Regions from separate parts of the Alcanivorax sp. genome, predicted to be linked through region 2. Evidence: predicted binding sites of a transcription regulator. Region 2 holds the regulator's gene; the other holds the start of a gene.
What was found. Region 2 encodes sigma-54, which starts transcription at its own class of promoters, with help from an activator protein. Its sites were predicted from a motif close to TGGCACNNNNNTTGCTNT; they were not measured.

Region 1 (6,937 bases), 1.3 Mb from region 2:
CGAAACCCGTATTTCTGGGTATAGGTGTAGTCCGCATGCCCGGGCCGGAAAGTGGTGGCAATGTCCGAATAGTCCTTGGACTTCTGGTCCGTATTTTCGATCAGCAAGCCGATGGACGTGCCGGTGGTCTTGCCTTCGAACACACCGGAAAGAATCTTCACCTGATCCGGCTCACGACGCTGGGTGGTGTAGCGGCTGGTGCCAGGCTTGCGCCGGTCCAGCTCCACCTGCAAATCTTCCTCGCTGATTTCCAGTCCCGGCGGGCAGCCATCCACGATGGCCCCCAGTGCCAGGCCATGACTCTCACCAAAGGTGGTGATGCGAAAACGTTCACCGAAACTGTTGCCGGACATGCGGATCCTCAAAAAAGCATTGGGCCATTGCTTGCCCTCTCACCTGCAAAGGGAGAGACGCGTCAGCGGCTCAGAAAGAAAACTGTTCCCGGTATTCTAGCAGCTGTTGACGGGTAAGCATGAATACCCCGTGACCGCCGCGCTCAAATTCGAACCAGAAGAAAGGCACCTCGGGCCACTGATTGACCATGGCTTCCCAGCTATTGCCCACCTCCACAATCAATACCCCGTGCTCGGTAAGCTGATCCGGGGCATCGCGCAGCAGGCGACGAGTAAAGTCCAGGCCATCGTCCCCTGAAGCCAGTGCCAGCTCCGGTTCGTGGCGGTATTCATCAGGAAGGCTGGCCATATCCTGCGCATCCACGTAGGGCGGATTGGAGACAATCAGGTCATAGGGCCCATCCACCTGGGCCAGGCCATCGGAATGCAGGGCTCTCACCTGCCCTTCCAGGCCGTGGCGGCGGATGTTGTCCTCACAGACCTCCAGGGCTTCGTCACTGATATCACTGCCATCCACCCGCGCCTGCTCGAAAGCGTAGGCACAGGCAATGGCAATGCAGCCACTGCCGGTGCACAGGTCCAGCACCGCATGGACATGATCCGGTTCTACCCAGGGGGTGAAGGATTGCTCGATCAGTTCCGCCAGCGGTGAGCGGGGAATCAGCACCCGCTCGTCCACGTAAAAGGGCAACCCGCAGAACCAGGCCTCATGGGTCAGGTAAGGCACCGGCACCCGCTCGTTAACACGCCGAGACAGGAGCTCAAGGTAATCACTGACTTCAGAGGGCAACAGGCGGGCGTCAAGGATACGTGGGTCACTTTGCAGCGGCAGGGACAAGGTGTGCATCAACAAGGCCAGCGCCTCATCCCAGGGATCGTCATTGCCGTGACCAAAGAAGACCTCGCCGGCACGCAGGGCACTCTCCCCGAAACGCAGGCAATCCCTGACGGTCTGCAGGGCGGTAACGGCTTCTTTGTGTTGTTGCGGACTAATCACGGCATCCTCCTCGAGCAGGCGCCGAAGATTAGCACAGAATCCACGGTGAAAGCCTGCCAGAGAAGAACTTGTTGGCCTGGAGACAGGTATGCCTGGACTTGCGCTGAAAATCATGTGCGTTATCGCAATATCAGCACACGGAATCAGGTGCCATCATTTTCAGGAGCAGCTGGATTGCGTATAAAATACTGACACATTGCCTATGAAAGGATAAGCATGACTGCAGTTACGGTGTCACAAGACGGCCCCTTCACCCTGGTAGATCTTAAAAACGGCACCCTGGTGGACATGCGCGTGGAACTGTCGATCTATAGGCAGCGGCTGACCCTGTTCAATATGAATCGTCATCGCAAGCAGCTGGCGATCTACGTGGGGCGCATCCGCGGACTGGATTTCACCGCCGCGCGATATGCGTGTGGTGAAGATTTTGAACAGATTACCGAAGCCAAGGTGCTGGTGTTGGAAAGCGTCCTAAACCGCACCTTTGCCAACATGATGCTGACCCTGAACAAACCGCAATTTCCGGTCTACGTTTGTGGCAGCCTGGCACAGGCCAAAGCCTGTCTTCAGGAAAACCACCTCACGGGGGGACAGTGAGCGCGATCTGGTTACTGAAAACCGAACCCGATACCTTTTCCATTGATGACTTGCGGGCATGCCCTGACAGCACCAGCGGCTGGGACGGGGTGCGCAACTACCAGGCTCGCAATCGGCTGCGCGACGAAATGCGCAAAGGCGATACCGTGCTTATCTATCATTCCAGTTGTCCTAAGCCTGCCATTGTTGGCGAAGCGTGTGTGGTCAGTGATCCATACCCGGACCCTAGCCAGTTTGATGCCGACTCAGCCGGGTTCGACAATCGCAGCACCCATGAAAACCCCCGCTGGTATCAGGTGGATATTCGTTACGTGTGTACCTATCCACAGCCCCTACTGTTAAAAGACCTGCGACAGGACGTGGAATTCACCGATATGGAATTGGTGCGTCGCCCCCGCCTGTCGGTACAGAAAGTTGCCGAACGCCAATTCCAGCGAATTCAGCAACTCTGCCAGGCAGAGAACGCCAGCCCCTGACAGACGGACCAACCCGGTGCACACTGGCGCACCATGGCAACGCCACGCCCCAAACCCGGGCACACGAATACGAAAAAAGCACCACTACCACCGCCATTCATCTTCCTGCCAGCTTGGCACAACCGTTGCAATCACCCCTCCGTCACTATCACGAATGGGGTTCATCTCATGTCACAGCGCCGCTTACCCTGGTTTTCCTTGTTGCTATTTCCCGGGCTGGCCAGAGCGGACTCGCTCAGCGCCGTCGATACGGTCTGGATTGCCGTTGCCGCCGCCCTCGTGTTCTTCATGCAGGCCGGATTTGCGTTGTTGGAAAGCGGCCTGAGCCGTGCCAAGAACGCGCTCAATGTGGTAATGAAAAACTACATGGACCTGTGCGTTGGCACCCTGGTGTTCTGGGGCGTGGGCTTTGGCCTGATGTTCGGCACCAGCAGCACCGGCTGGTTCGGCGAGGACCAGTTCATGCTCAGCCAGGCCGACGGCAGCACCTGGGCCATGCTGCTATTCCAGATCATGTTTGCGGCCACCGCTGCCACGATCGCCTCCGGGGCCATGGCAGAGCGTACCCGTTATGTGGGCTACCTGTGCGGGGCGGTGGTCATCACCGGGCTGATCTATCCGCTCTACGGCCACTGGGCCTGGAACAGTGACGGCTGGCTGGCAAAACTGGGCTTTATTGATTTTGCCGGTTCCACGGTCGTACACAGCATTGGCGGCTGGTGTGCCCTGGCCGGGGTGCTGGTGGTGGGACCTCGACTGGGTCGTTTTGACAGTCACGGCCAGCCCCGCGCCATCCCCGGTCATAATCTCTCCTACGTGGCCCTGGGCGGTTTTGTTCTCTGGTTCGGCTGGTTCGGCTTTAATGGTGGCTCCACCCTGGCCGCCAGCGTGGATATTGCCAAGGTGAACCTGAACACGCAGCTCGCCGCCGCCGCAGGTGCGGTGGGCAGCGTGATCTACCGCATGGTCAGCCGCCGACCGATTCTGTTGACGGAAACCGTCAACGGAAGCCTGGCCGGACTAGTGGCTGTCACTGCGGGCTGCGCCGTGATGACACCGGGATTTGCTGTGCTCACCGGCCTGGTCGCCGGTGCGCTAGCGGCCTTCGGGGCGAGAATGTTACTGGCGTTGCGTCTCGATGATGTGGTCGGCGCGGTGCCGGTACATGCTTTCGCCGGCGCCTGGGGCACCCTGGCCGCTGGCCTGTTCTACGATGGCGACCTGTTCAACCCGGAACGGATTACCGTGCAACTGCTGGGCATCGTAGTCGCGTTTGGCTGGGCATTCTTCACTGCCCTGGTGATGTACATGCTGGTGTCCGTGCTCTCTGGCCTGCGGGCACCTGCCCTGCATGAACAACGCGGCCTGGACCTGAGCGAGCATGCGGAAAGCGGCTACCCCGAATTCCCCCAGAATACCCTCTACAACAGTGAATTAAGCAGCCCGGCGGAGTCCCGTCCATGAGCCAGGATCTGCAACGTCGACGGCGCGCCATTGTTACCGGGCTGACCCCCTACATGAACGAACCGCTGGTGCTGGAGGCACTGAGCCTCTGGCAACAGAATTACGCCGAACGGCCGCGATTTTCCCTGCAGGGCTTTGTCAGTGAGCTTTGCCAGTTATTCGACCTGAGTGAGCGTCGGCATCAAATTCATATGAGCCTGGTGCAGGCGATGACCCTGTCTGAGCGGGAACTGGCCGACGATCCGCTGGCAGACAGCGGCGAAAGACACGCGCAGGAACACCCCTGTAGCCAGGCTTTCGAGCAGATGATGCGCTCGCTGTGGGACGGCATCGGCGCCCGGGCGGCCAGCCAGCTGCGCCTGGACCTGGCTGCCCAGTTGCGCAGCAATAAGGTGGGTACGGAAATCCGGCTGACCATGGAATACTGGCTGCAATCCCCGGATCGCCCCCTTGCCCCTCTGGCATTAACCGCTCTGCGCGATCAGCTGAATCGTACCTATATACTGCTGTGCGAACGACTCGGCCCGGTGGAAGCCGATCAACAACTGAAGGCGGCCTACCAGAAAACCCTGAGCAGCCAGGTTGACCCTGCGGCACTGCGCCAGTTGCTGTGAAACGCTGCACTTCCTGCCATTGCCGCCATGTGACAGCACCAAGGATCAGGTAGTCTTGTAACCCTGTTCGCGCATTGAGCCATAACAACAACAGCCGATAGGGAACACCATGAAGCTACACCACCAGATCTTTATCGCCATGCTGGCCGGCGCCCTGGTCGGCAGCCTGACCAACGAGACCACCACTCTGTTCGGGGTGCCGGTACTGGCCGGTTACGATCTGGTTGGCAGCCTGTTCATTAATGGCCTGAAGATGGTGGTGGTACCGCTGATTGTTACCGCCATCATCAACGGCATGACCAGCGTCGGTGACGGCAACAATCTGGGCCGTATGGGGCTCAAGACGGTGGCACTGTACATGACCACCACGGTAGTCGCAGTGATCATCGGCCTGGTAACCGTCAATCTGTTCAGCCCGGGGGTCATCGACGGCCAGCCGGCCAGGGACCTGCTTGGCCTGGCCAGCGATACCGAGGCGGTGCTGGCCGGCATCGAAGGGCGAGGCGCGGGGGATTTCACCCAGATCCTGATGCAGATGCTGCCCCCTAACCTGATCGCCGCGGCCGCCGAAGGCCAGATGCTGGGCCTGATCGTATTCGCCCTGCTGTTTGGCTATTTCCTGCGCACCGAGCGCAATGATGCCGGCCGCAGCCTGCGAGATCTGATCGAGGGGATTTATCAGGTGGTGATGAAAATCACCATGCTGGTAATTCGCTTCACTCCGCTGGGGGTATTCGCCCTGATTGCCGCCACGGTGACCCGCACCGGCCTTGATGCCATTGAACCGTTGGCATGGTTTTTCACTTCGGTGGTGGTCGCACTCTTCCTGCACGCCTTTGTTTTCATGCCGGCACTGGTCTTTTTCCTGGCCCGTCGCTCACCGTTACGGCACATTCAAGCCATGACACCGGCGCTGCTGACCGCCTTTTCCTCGGCAAGCTCCGCCGCCACCCTGCCGCTGACCATGGAATGCGTACAGAACCGGGCCGGGGTCTCACAGCGGAGCAGCAGCTTTGTGCTGCCACTGGGGGCCACAGTCAACATGGATGGCACCGCCCTGTATGAATGCGTAGCCGCCATGTTCATCGCCCAGGCCTATGGCATGGACTTGTCACTGGCGACACAATTCATGATCGTGATCACCGCAGTACTGACGTCCATTGGTGTCGCCAGTATTCCGGCCGCCTCGCTGGTGGCAATCACCGTGATACTGGCTGCCATCGGGCTGCCGGCGGAAGCCATCGGCCTGATTCTGGTCACTGACCGACTGCTGGACATGTTCCGCACCGCCGTCAACGTCTGGGGCGACAGTGTGGTCACGGTGCTGCTGGCACGCAGCGAAGGGGAAGAGCAGGTGCTGCAGCGGCCAGTGGCCGAGGCAGAAAAGGCGGCGCAGGCGGCAGGCACCCGCGCCGGACAGGATCAGATTGACAGGTGATGGTCGCGGTTGTCCCAGTCACGCTTGATGGCCACTGCCGCACTGCCTACTACCGGGACCATGGCGGCAAACGCCAACATGGCGGGAAACAGGTTTTTCCCCTGATCGGCAAGACCGGCTACCATCAGCACGGTGAACATAACAGCCACAACCAGAGCGAACACATCTTTGCAGAGACGAGAGATAATAGTCATGGGAAAAGCTCCTCTGAACTTGTTATAGTGAACACATGTTAACTTACAAAAAGAGAAAGTCAACACTTGTTCACTATTGATCGATTTGCCGCGGAGACCCCTTGAAACATCAGCCTACCCTGCTTATCAGCAATGCCTGTTCCGAGCTTGGCCAGACACTGGTCAGTGACGCTGCAGAGCATTTTCGGGTGGCCCTGGCAGACGCTGACGGGCAGCTCGGAAACCAGCTTTGTGCCGACCTGCACGGCAACGGCCGGGAAGCCCTTTTCCTGGACTGTTTGCCCGGTAGTGCCCGTGACCGGCAACGGGGGGTGGAACGGGTTCTGCGTCGCTGGCAGCAACTGGATACCCTCATCAACCTGCCCGCCCCACTGACCCTGGGGCCCTTCGAAGCCACCCAAGGATTTCACTGGCAGCGGGTGCTGGATGAGCAACTGATGGATACAGTGAACCTGTGCCAGAGCGCGATCAGCGCCATGCATCGCCAGGAAGGCGGTCGCATTCTCAATGTGGTACCGGAATACGGCATTCTTGCGGGGCCTCTGGCCGCTGCCCAGAGTGCCGCCAGCGCCGCCATCGTGGCACTGGGGGAAAGCCTGCATAGTGAATTGCACAGCAGCCGCATCCGGGTGACCACCGTGGTCATCCCCCTCTATCAGGAGCAGGCCAACAGCCTGTGTGCCACCGACCCGCTCAGCGACGCTCGCTTCCAGCGCAAGATCGGCCGCAGCCCGGTCACCCGCCAGGAACTCAGTCAGCAGATTCTGCAGGCACTGGACAGTGACAGCGCCTTGCACATCGCCT
Region 2 (11,152 bases):
ACGCTATTGGCGGCACGTTGGCACGTCACATCGATAAACGAGAGGGTATCGTGGGTGTGTCGGGCGGTGATGCCTGAAGGTGTGTTGCGTTGCTTCATGATGCCAGTCGCAGCTCCGCTTCGGATTCCACGGCAGTGTGATAAAGGTGGTGGTCGTCCTTGCTCAGTCGCAGCTCGGCACGGTAGTCGTCGTCGTTGAACAGGGACGCCAAGTGGCTGAGCGTTTTCAGGTGCTGTTCCGGGTTTTCCTGGGGAACCAGCAGCACAAACACCAGATCCACCGGGCGACCGTCAACGGCGTCAAAATCGATGGGGGTCGACAGTTTCAGCAGCAGCCCGATGGGTTGCTGGCAGTGACCAAGACGACAGTGAGGTATAGCGATGCCTTCACCGATGCCCGTGGAGCCCAGCTTTTCCCGGGCTACCAGGGCATCGAAGACCTCCTGTTCGTTGAGGCTGTCGCAGCCGGCCGCGGCCAGCTGCGCAACCTGGTCCAGCAGCTGTTTCTTGCTGCTGGCCTGCACCTCGCTATGGGTGCGTGCTTCGGTGAGTAGTTCGCGAACTCGCATAATTGTCGCTTTGGGGTCAGTGGCCGTGTTTGTGGCTGACGGCCTTTTCCTTGTGTTTGAGGATCTGACGGTCAAGCTTGTCCGTCAGCTTGTCGATGGCAGCGTACATGTCCACTGCTTCAGCGGTGGCGAAGACGTCGGCCCCGGAGATATGGATGGTGGATTCCGCCTTGTGGGTCTTGGGTTCCGGGGAAAGAATCACCTGGACACTGGTAATCTGATCAAAATGCCGTTCAAGACGGGAGAATTTGTCTCCTACGTAGGCTCGCAAAGCGTCGGTAATTTCCAGGTGATGACCGCTGATATTAATTTGCATGGCTGGCTCCTTTACCTGCTCGTTGGGCCGTCCCGGCGCCTACACCAAACGCTTGCGGGCGCTGGATGACGGTATTCTCATCGCCTCACGATACTTGGCGACTGTCCGGCGCGCCACGTTGATCCCCTGCTCGTTCAACAAGCTGGCAAGCTTGTTGTCGCTGAGCGGTTTGCGGGGGTTCTCGGCAGCGACCAGCTTCTTAATAATGGCACGAATAGCGGTGGAGGAACACTCACCGCCGCCGTCTGTTCCCACGTGGCTGGAGAAGAAATACTTAAGCTCAAAGACGCCGCGGGGTGTCATCATATATTTCTGGTTGGTGACCCGACTGATGGTCGATTCGTGCATCTCGACGGCATCGGCAATGTCGGCCAGAACCAGGGGTTTCATGGCTTCTTCCCCATAGTCGAAGAAGTCCTGCTGGACTTCAACAATGCGGGTGGCCACCTTCAGCAGGGTGTCGTGGCGGCTTTGCAGGCTCTTGATGAACCACTTGGCTTCCTGCACGCAGTTGCGCAGGTACTGGCCATCCTCGCCCCCGGCCTTGCGGGCCATGGAGGCGTACTGCTGCTGCAGGTTGACCTTGGGCAGTACCTCCTCGTTCAGGCTTACCTGCCAGTGGCCCTGATGCTGGCGCACAATCACGTCCGGTACCGCATAATCCACCTGGCTCTCACCGATCTGTTCGCCAGGGGCAGGGTCCAGGGTGCGCAACAGGGAGAGGGCGTCGAGCAGGTTCTCCTCGCTGATCTGCAGCACCCGGCGCAGGGCCGCATAATCGTGTTTTTCCAGCAGCTCCAGATGCTCCAGAAGGGCCAGGGCATAGTCCAGGAAGGGAGTGTCTGTGGGTAACTGACGCAGCTGAACACGCAGGCAATCGGCCAGATCCAGGCTGGCCACCCCTACGGGATCGAATTGCTGCAGGCGATGCTGGACGGCCAGTACTTCGTCGGCTTCCAGCTCGTCACCTTCGGTGAGCAGGTCATCCTGGGCGTTCATCATCGCCACGATGTCGTCCACGGTAACGGTCAGATAGCCGCGATCGTCCAGGGATTCGATAATGGTCATGGCGATGATGCGGTCCACATCGCTCATGGGGGTCAGATTCAGTTGCCAGAGCAGATGGTCCTGCAGGTTGCCGGCCACGCTATGTCGCTGCTGCCAGTCGTCGGCATCGTCGGGTAGGGCGGCGGAGGCGCTTCTGGTCTGGCCGGAATAGACATCGTCCCATTCCGTTTCGATGCCGGGTTCGCCGTCCACGAACTCTTCCAGGGCATCGTCCCGCTCGGTATCCAGCTCCTGGTCGTCCTGACGTTCTTCGTCAATGTCAGGCAGGGATTCGTCACCGAAATCGTCGGCCAGCTCCAGCAAAGGGTTGCTTTCCACGGCCTGCTGTATCTCCTGGCGGAGGTCCAGCGTGGACAGCTGCAAAAGGCGAATGGCCTGCTGCAGCTGAGGAGTCATGGTCAGCTGCTGGCCGATTTGTAGTTGTAGGCTTGGCTTCATACTGCTCAGGCTGGTCGGTCCCCAAAACCTGAGAATAGCAGTCTATCTGTAAGACAAGCAATATTTGTGCCAAGGGTTGTTGTGTGCTAGGAGGAGGGAGTTAACAGTGAACAGTTAATAGTTAACAGCGCGCGATCTTAGGCGTGGCGCCGTTTGGGTGCAGGCAGCCGCGTCTAGGGCTTGTGCGCGGCTGCGGGGCTTGAAAGACAGAAAGTCTGCCTCGCGAACTGTTCACTATTAACTATTCACTGCCTTTTACAGCCTGAAGTCCGCCCCCAGATACACATCCCGTACCTGCTGGTTACCGAGAATGGTATCCGCATCGCCGGAGGCGATGATGTGGCCGGCGCTGACAATGTAGGCGGTGTCGCAGATATCCAGGGTTTCGCGCACGTTGTGGTCGGTAATCAGTACGCCGATGCCGCGTTCTTTCAGATGGCGGATAATGCCCTTGATGTCGTTCACGGAAATCGGATCCACCCCGGCGAAGGGCTCATCCAGCAGAATGAAATCCGGGTCGGTGGCCAGGCCACGGGCGATTTCCGCCCGGCGCCGCTCGCCGCCGGACAGGCTCATTCCCAGGGAATCGCGAATGTGGGTGATATGGAATTCCTTGAGCAGGCTTTCCATGCGCTCGTGACGTTCCGCCTTGCTCAGCTCCTTGCGGGTTTCCAGGATCGCCATGATGTTTTCTTCCACGGTCAGGCGGCGAAAGATGCTGGCTTCCTGGGGCAGATAGCCGATGCCGCGCTGGGCGCGGCCATGCATGGGCAGATGGGTGATGTCTGCCTCGTTGATATCGATTCGCCCTGCGTCCGCTTCCACCAGGCCCACGATCATGTAAAAGCAGGTGGTCTTGCCGGCGCCATTTGGACCGAGCAAACCGACGATCTGGCCGGCTTCCACGTCCAGGGAGACATCTTCGATAACCCGGCGGCCCTTATAGCTTTTTGCCAGGTGGTGGGCGCGTAAATGGCTCATTGGGTGTTTGGCTCCGCCTCGGGGGAGGGCTCTTCGGGCGCCTCGCCGTTTTCATTGTCGTCTGCGGGTGGGGCTTGCTCGGGTGTCTGGTTCTCGGCCGGGATCACCAGTCGCACCCGCTTGTCGCCTTCACTACTGGCGTCTACTCGCTTGGAGTCCAGACTGTATTCCACTTTGGCGCCTTCGAAGGTGTTGCCCAGGTGCTCAATATAGGCGTCTCCGGTGAGGACCAGGGTGCGTTTGCGGATGTCGTAGACCAGGTTGTTAGCGTGGGCCTGCAGGTCCTTGCCTTCTTCCATGCGCACCGGGGTGCCGGAGGCTTCCACGCGGGTCAGTTCGCCATTGCGGGTATACAGGCGCATTTCGTCGGCAAACAGTTTGCGTTTTCCCTGGACCAGTTCCACATTGCCCCGGTAAAGACCGCTGCCCGCGTCCTGTTCGAAGCGTCCGGAATCCGCGGTCACGGATACCGGCACCTGCGGGGCGGCCACGGCACTGATCGGCAAGGCAACAGCCAAGGCGATAAGGCTGGAGGCACTAAGAAGCCGGCGCATCAAACTCACTCTTTACTCCTTGCTCAAGGGTCAGAATGCCCTTGTCGAGATCGGCCTCCAGCGCGCCTGCGCGGGTTTTGCCGGATTCAAATTCCAGGTCCACACTGCCGGGAGAGCTGGCGATATTGGTGTCGCTACGAAAGCGCAACTCCTGGGTGTCCAGGGTGATTTTCTGTTGCTGGTTGCGGGCTTTTACGTCGCCGGAGAATACAATCAGATCGCCATTTTCCTGGACCAACCCTTGTTCACTAACGATGGTCCAGCTTCCCTTGTCGTTGGCCATTTCCAGCTCGGGCTGCTGCATTTCCGTGAGCGGGTTGTGGTCATACTGGGTCAGGGTCTCGGCGGTCAGATAGTACTGGAGACTGCCGTCCTCTTCACTAAAAGCCCGTGCGGTTATGCTTTTGGCGACAATTGCGGGCGCGGTGAGGATGCCGTCTTCCTGCCCGGGCAAGGTGTCATCCCACTCGTGCAGGGTCATCAGCATCACCAGACCCAGCATCAGGATGCCGGTGGCGCTGAGCAGGCCCTGGCGCTTCATGCCGGGCTCCGTTGCGCCAGAATGGCGTCGCAGATTTCTCGCACCGCGCCTTCACCGCCGCGCCGCTCGGTAATATGGTCGGCGGCTTCCTTGGCGCAGTCGTGGGCATTGGCCGGGGCAAAGCTGAGCTGGGCCCAGTGCAGGGCGCTCACATCCGGTTCGTCATCGCCGGCATAGCCGGTCTCGCTGGCGGCGATGCCCAGCTGTTCGGCCAGGTCGGCCAGGGCCACGCCCTTGTCTTCGCGGCCCTGGATCACATGGGCGATTCCCAGGTCGGCGGCACGCCTGGCCACCATGGGCGTGTTGCGGCCGGTAATAATGGCCAGGGTGACGCCGCTGGCGGCCAGTTTCTTCAGTCCGTGGCCGTCCAGGGTATTAAAGACCTTGATGGTCTCGCCTTCCGGGCTGAAGTAGATGCGACCGTCGGTCATCACTCCATCCACATCAAAGGCCATCAGGCGCAGATTCTGCGCATCAACGGAGGACAGTTGCATAGGCATCTACACCACTCCGGCCCGCAGTAGATCTTGCATGTTGAAGGCGCCCAGAGGCTTGTGGTCCTTGTCACAGACCATCAGGCCATTGATTTTGCGGGTTTCCATGATCTGCAGGGCCTCAGCGGCAAGGTGGCCGGGTTCGATGGTGATCGGCTGAGCCACCATCACCTCGTCGATGGTGGCCTTGCGGATGTCGATGTCGCGATCCAGCATGCGGCGCAGATCGCCATCCGTAAAGATGCCGGCCAGGGTGCCGTCTTCCCGGGTGATGGCGGTCATGCCCAGCCCCTTGCGGGTCATTTCCAGCAGCGCTTCGCTGAGCGAGGTGCCGCTGGCGACTACCGGCAGCTGTTCGCCGGCGTGCATGATGTCGTCCACTTTCAGCAGCAGGCGTCGGCCCAGGCTGCCGCCGGGGTGGCTCATGGCGAAATCTTCGGGGGTGAAACCGCGCGCTTCCAGCAGGGCGATGGCCAGGGCGTCGCCCATGGCCAGTGCTGCGGTGGTGGAAGAGGTGGGGGCCAGATTGTGCGGACAGGCTTCTTCGCTGACCGCCACGGTCAGGTGCACATCAGAGAGTTGTGCCAGGGCAGATTGCGGGCGGCCGGTCATGCCGATCAGGGCGGTGCCCTTGCGCTTGATCACCGGCAGGATGGCCAGCACTTCGGCAGTTTCGCCGGAGTTGGACAGGGCCAGCACCACATCGTCCGGGGTGATCATGCCCAGGTCGCCGTGGGAGGCTTCGCCTGGGTGAACAAAGAAAGAAGGCGTGCCGGTGCTGGCCAGGGTAGCTGCCAGTTTGCTGCCCACATGGCCACTTTTCCCCATGCCGGTGACGATGACACGTCCGCGGGCGCCGAGCATCAGGTCGCAGGCGGCGGAAAAACTGTCATCCAGGCTGTCTTTCAGGGTCTCTACGGCTCTGGCTTCAATGTCCAGTACCCGCCGGCCTACGCCGATGTGGTCATGACTCATTCAACTCTCCTCTGGTCGGGGCTGATTATACATTGCTGAACCGGTCACGTTGACCCGAATTGTGTTAAGGCGCTTCTGAATAGCATCGTGATCGGGCTTTGTGGATGAGGCAGCGCCTGCTTGTGGTTTCGTAATGCTTTGCAAAATGGAGGCAACAGATCTGGAACCGTTATGGGCTTTGTGACTCCAATAAGGCAGACGCGGTTCAATGTGTTGCTGGACAGCAGCGGCATAAAACCGTAAAACCGCCGGACATCAACAGGGAGTTTTTTATGCATTTGCAGCGTGTTATCCGGATCTGGCTGGCGATGGTGCTTACCGCCATGGCCACTTTGGCGGCGGCGGAAAGTGATCCGCGACAGGTGGTGATGGAGGCGGTGGAGCGCATGACCTCCCGCATTGAGGCAGAGCGTGAGCAGCTGGAAGCGGACCCGGATCGGGCCAAGGAGCTGGTGCGCGAGGAACTGGGTGATCTGGTGGACTTCAAGCGCATCACCCGCATGGTAATGGGGGATTATTTCGGGCCGTCCAGCAAGGAACAGAAGTACCGTTTTCTGGATGTGTTCAAGAACAGCCTGATCAACACCTATGCCTCCGGCATTACCCTTTATGAGGGTCAGAAGATTACCACCCTGCCCATGCAGGAGGGAGATCGCAAAGGTGACTATGCACGGGTGCGCATGGAGGTGAAGACCAACTCCGGCAAGACGGTGCCGATTTATTACACCCTGTTCCTGCGGGATGATCAGTGGCGGGTGATCAACGTCTACGTCAATGGCCTGGATCTGCGTGATACCTTCCAGAGTCAGTTCGCCCAGGGCATGCAGCAGTACAACGACATCGATAAGGTAATCGACAACTGGTCCGCGGACGCCAAGATTGATGCTGGCATCGAGGATAGCGACCAGAAGAGCTGATGGTTCCGGTGGTGCCGCCGTGGCAAGGGGGCGCCAGCTCGCGTATTATTGCCGTTTTACCGAGGAGCGGGTATTTGCCCGCTCCTTGCTGTTCGGGCCGCTGTCGGCCCCGATGAGGAGCGAACATGAATCCGGAAGAGGTAAAAGCGCTGGTCGAAGCCGGTTTTGACGATGCCGATGTGGCGGTGGAAGGCGGCGGCGACCGGTTCCAGATTCGCGTCATATCCACGGCCTTTGAAGGCCTGATGCCGGTGAAGAAGCAGCAACTGGTCTACGCCACCATCAACGAGCAGATCCAGAGCAACACTATCCACGCGGTGCAAATCATTACCTATACCCCCGCCGAGTGGGAAAAAGCCCAGAAAATGGGTATCGGCTGAGGCATGCGCCCGGCCCTCTGACAAGTCTAGAGACAGTTCATGGATAAATTGATCATCACCGGCGGTCGACGTCTGGACGGCGAAATCCGTATTTCCGGCGCCAAAAACGCGGCGCTGCCGATCCTGGCCGCCACCCTGCTGGCCGACGAGCCGGTCACCGTGGGCAACCTGCCGCATCTGCAGGATGTCACCACCCTGATCGAGCTGCTGGGTCGCATGGGCGTCCACGTGGTGATCGACGACCGCATGAACGTGGAAGTGAACGCCACTACCATCAAGGAACTCACCGCTCCCTACGAGCTGGTGAAGACCATGCGCGCCTCCATTCTGGTGCTGGGGCCCATGGTGGCCCATTTTGGCAAGGCGTCTGTTTCCCTGCCCGGTGGCTGTGCCATTGGTTCCCGGCCGGTGGATATTCACCTGCGCGGCCTGGAAGCCATGGGTGCGGATATTGAAGTGGCAAATGGCTATGTGCATGCCTCTGTGGAAGGTCGCCTCAAAGGTGCCCGCATCGTCATGGATACGGTTACCGTAACGGGTACCGAAAATCTGATGATGGCGGCGGCGCTGGCGGAAGGGACTACCTACCTGGAAAACGCCGCCCGGGAACCGGAAGTGGTGGATCTGGCTGACTTCATCAACACCATGGGCGGCAAGGTCCGCGGAGCCGGTACCGACACCATCACCATTGAAGGGGTAGAGCGTCTTCACGGCGGTCATCATGAAGTCATCGCCGACCGTATCGAAACCGGTACCTACCTGATTGCGGCAGCCATCACCGGTGGCCGTATCAAGACCAAGGACACGGTGCCCGGCATCCTCGATGCGGTGCTGCAGAAACTGGAAGAAGCCGGCGCCAAGATCACCACCGGTGATGACTGGATCGAGCTGGATATGGAAGGTCGTCGCCCCAAGGCAATCTCGCTGCGGACCGCGCCGTACCCGGCGATGCCAACGGACATGCAGGCCCAGTTCATGGCCCTGAACCTGATCGCCGAGGGCACCGGCACCATCGTGGAAACGGTCTTTGAAAACCGCTTCATGCACGTGCAGGAAATGAACCGCATGGGCGCGGATATTGAAGTGCAGGGCAACACCGCCATCTGTCGCGGCGTGGAGCAGCTTACCGGTGCGCCGGTGATGGCCACCGACCTGCGTGCTTCCGCTTCCCTGGTGATCGCGGCTCTGGCGGCGCAAGGGGAAACCACAGTAGACCGTATCTATCACATTGATCGCGGCTACGAGTGTATCGAAGAGAAACTGCAATCGCTGGGCGCTGTGATTCGCCGCGTCCCACGCTAATCGAGAAAGTAATGACCAAGCCGTTGACCATCGCCCTCTCCAAGGGGCGCATCCTCAAGGAAACCCTGCCGTTGCTGAAAACGGCGGGCATTGAGTTGCTGGAAGATCCAGAGGCTTCGCGCAAGCTGATCTTCGACACCACCCGCGATGATGTGAAGATCATCATCATCCGCGCCACCGACGTGCCGCCCTATGTGCAGCACGGCGCGGCGGATATTGGTGTGGCCGGCAAGGATGTGCTGATGGAGCACGGCGCCGATGGCGTGTTCGAACCCCTGGATCTGGATATCGCCCGTTGCAAGCTGATGGTGGCGGCGGTGAAGGATGCCCCGGACGTGGGCAGCCGCCTGCGCGTGGCCACCAAGTTCGTCAACGTGGCCAAGGCTTACTATGCCCAGCAGGGCAAGCAAGCGGAAGTGATCAAGCTCTACGGTGCCATGGAACTGGCTCCGCTGGTGGGGCTGGCCGACCGCATCGTGGACATCGTCGATACCGGCAACACCCTGCGCGCCAACGGCCTGGAACCCACCGAACTGATCGCCCATATTTCCACCCGGGTGATCGTCAACCGTGCCAGCATGAAAACCCGTCACGGGGATATTCAGGGGATCCTGGATCAGCTGGCTGAGGCGGTGGCGGCTCGCAAGGCAGGCTAAAAGCCTTTCACCACAGAGTTCACAGTGCGCGCAAAATAAAAAGCCCACCTGTTGGTGTGGCGTTGAGCGACAGGCGTTGTTGATCTCTGTGATAGAAAAAAACGCCTTCTCCTCACTGAACTCTGTGCCCTCTGTGGTAAAAACAGACTGTGACTTTGACAACGGTGCCAACCATGGAAACCACCTGGCTTAACGCCCAAGACGCGGATTTCGATGCCAAGCTGACTGCGCTTACCGCCTGGTCCGAAGAGCGGGACGAGGAAGTGGCGGATCGGGTGCGTGGCATTCTTCGTGATGTGGCCAAACGCGGCGATGCGGCGCTGGTGGAATACACCAACCGTTTTGACCGGCGCGACGTGGCCGGCATGGACGAGTTGGTGGTGGGGCATGAGCAATTGCAGGCGGCGCTGGACCGTATTCCTGCCGAACAGCGCCAGGCGCTGGAAGCGGCCGCCGAACGGGTGCGTCGCTACCACGAAAAGCAGAAGCAGGATTCCTGGCAGTACCGCGAAGCCGACGGCACCCTGCTGGGCCAGCAGGTGACGCCGCTGGATCGGGCCGGTATCTATGTGCCCGGGGGCAAGGCGGCCTACCCGAGCTCGGTGCTGATGAATGCCTTGCCGGCCAAGGTGGCCGGTGTGGGTGAAATCATCATGGTCTCGCCGGCCCCGGATGGCGAGATCAACGACATGGTGCTGGCGGCGGCGGCCATTGCCGGGGTGGACAAGCTGTTCACCCTGGGCGGCGCCCAGGCGGTGGCGGCACTGGCCTACGGCACTGATACCGTGCCTGCGGTGGACAAGATCGTCGGCCCCGGCAACATCTATGTGGCAGAAGCCAAGCGCCAGGTATTCGGCAAGGTGGGCATCGACATGATCGCCGGTCCGTCGGAAATTCTGGTGGTGTGCGATGGCAAGACCGACCCGGACTGGATCGCCATGGACCTGTTTTCCCAGGCGGAGCATGACGAGGAAGCCCAGGCCATTCTGGTCAGTCCCGATGGCGACTTCCTGCAACAGGTGGCCGAGTCCATGGAAAAACTGGCGGTGACCCTGGAGCGGGAAACCATCATCCGCACTTCCATGAAAAATCGCGGTGCCATGATTGAGGTGCAGGATCTGCAGCAGGCCATCGACCTGGCCAATACTATCGCCTCCGAGCACCTGGAGTTGTCCATCGACGACGCTGAGCAGTGGGCAAAGCAGATTCGTCATGCCGGCGCCATCTTCCTGGGCCGTCACACGCCGGAAGCCCTGGGTGATTACTGCGCGGGCCCCAACCATGTGTTGCCCACCAGTGCTACGGCACGGTTTTCTTCACCCCTGGGTGTCTATGATTTCCAGAAGCGCAGCTCGCTGATCGGCTGTTCCCCGGAGGGCGCCAGCGAACTGGCAAAAATCGCCTCACCCCTGGCCCGCGGCGAAAGCCTCACCGCCCACGCGCGCAGTGCCGAGTACAGAATCAACACAGCGTCGGACGTCAGACGTCGGGCGTCGGACGACAAAGACCTATGAGCAAATACTGGAGCGACTTCGTTCACCAACTGGAACCCTATGTCCCCGGCGAACAGCCGAAGATGGACAAGTTGGTAAAGCTGAATACCAACGAGCACCCACTGGGCCCATCGCCCAGGGTGATCGAGGCGATTCGTGCCGAGGCGGACGATCGTCTGCGTCTGTACCCGGATCCGGATAGCAGTCAGCTCAAGCAAGCCATTGCCGATTACTATTCTGGCAAAGGCCACGGCATCAAGCGCTCTCAGGTATTTGTTGGCAATGGTTCGGATGAAGTGCTGGCACATCTGTTCATGGGTTTTTTCCGCCAGGACGAGCCGCTGCTGTTTCCGGACATTACCTACAGCTTCTATAAAGTCTATTGCGGCCTCTATCAGATTGATTATGACGCGGTGCCGCTGGACGAGACGCTGTCCATCAATGTGGAGGACTACCTCCGGCCCAACGG

Region 1: the regulator sigma-54 is predicted to act here: its motif matches at 2,538-2,555, upstream of KZ772_RS04210 (ammonium transporter).

The regions. Positions count from the first base shown of each region.
Region 1 covers NZ_CP080267.1:927,403-934,339, forward strand. The annotation lists gene aroC (chorismate synthase) at 1-353, opposite strand, end outside; gene prmB (50S ribosomal protein L3 N(5)-glutamine methyltransferase) at 424-1,350, opposite strand; gene KZ772_RS04200 (hypothetical protein) at 1,567-1,947, shown strand; gene KZ772_RS04205 (EVE domain-containing protein) at 1,944-2,423, shown strand; gene KZ772_RS04210 (ammonium transporter) at 2,592-3,887, shown strand; gene KZ772_RS04215 (hypothetical protein) at 3,884-4,501, shown strand; gene KZ772_RS04220 (dicarboxylate/amino acid:cation symporter) at 4,611-5,939, shown strand; gene KZ772_RS04225 (hypothetical protein) at 5,924-6,133, opposite strand; gene KZ772_RS04230 (SDR family NAD(P)-dependent oxidoreductase) at 6,235-6,937, shown strand, end outside.
Region 2 covers NZ_CP080267.1:3,604,638-3,615,789, forward strand. The annotation lists gene ptsN (PTS IIA-like nitrogen regulatory protein PtsN) at 95-568, opposite strand; gene raiA (ribosome-associated translation inhibitor RaiA) at 585-884, opposite strand; gene KZ772_RS16950 (RNA polymerase factor sigma-54) at 924-2,390, opposite strand; gene lptB (LPS export ABC transporter ATP-binding protein) at 2,646-3,371, opposite strand; gene lptA (lipopolysaccharide transport periplasmic protein LptA) at 3,368-3,925, opposite strand; gene lptC (LPS export ABC transporter periplasmic protein LptC) at 3,909-4,466, opposite strand; gene KZ772_RS16970 (HAD hydrolase family protein) at 4,463-4,966, opposite strand; gene KZ772_RS16975 (KpsF/GutQ family sugar-phosphate isomerase) at 4,967-5,935, opposite strand; gene KZ772_RS16980 (ABC transporter substrate-binding protein) at 6,208-6,852, shown strand; gene KZ772_RS16985 (BolA/IbaG family iron-sulfur metabolism protein) at 6,978-7,232, shown strand; gene murA (UDP-N-acetylglucosamine 1-carboxyvinyltransferase) at 7,272-8,534, shown strand; gene hisG (ATP phosphoribosyltransferase) at 8,546-9,190, shown strand; gene hisD (histidinol dehydrogenase) at 9,364-10,704, shown strand; gene hisC (histidinol-phosphate transaminase) at 10,701-11,152, shown strand, end outside.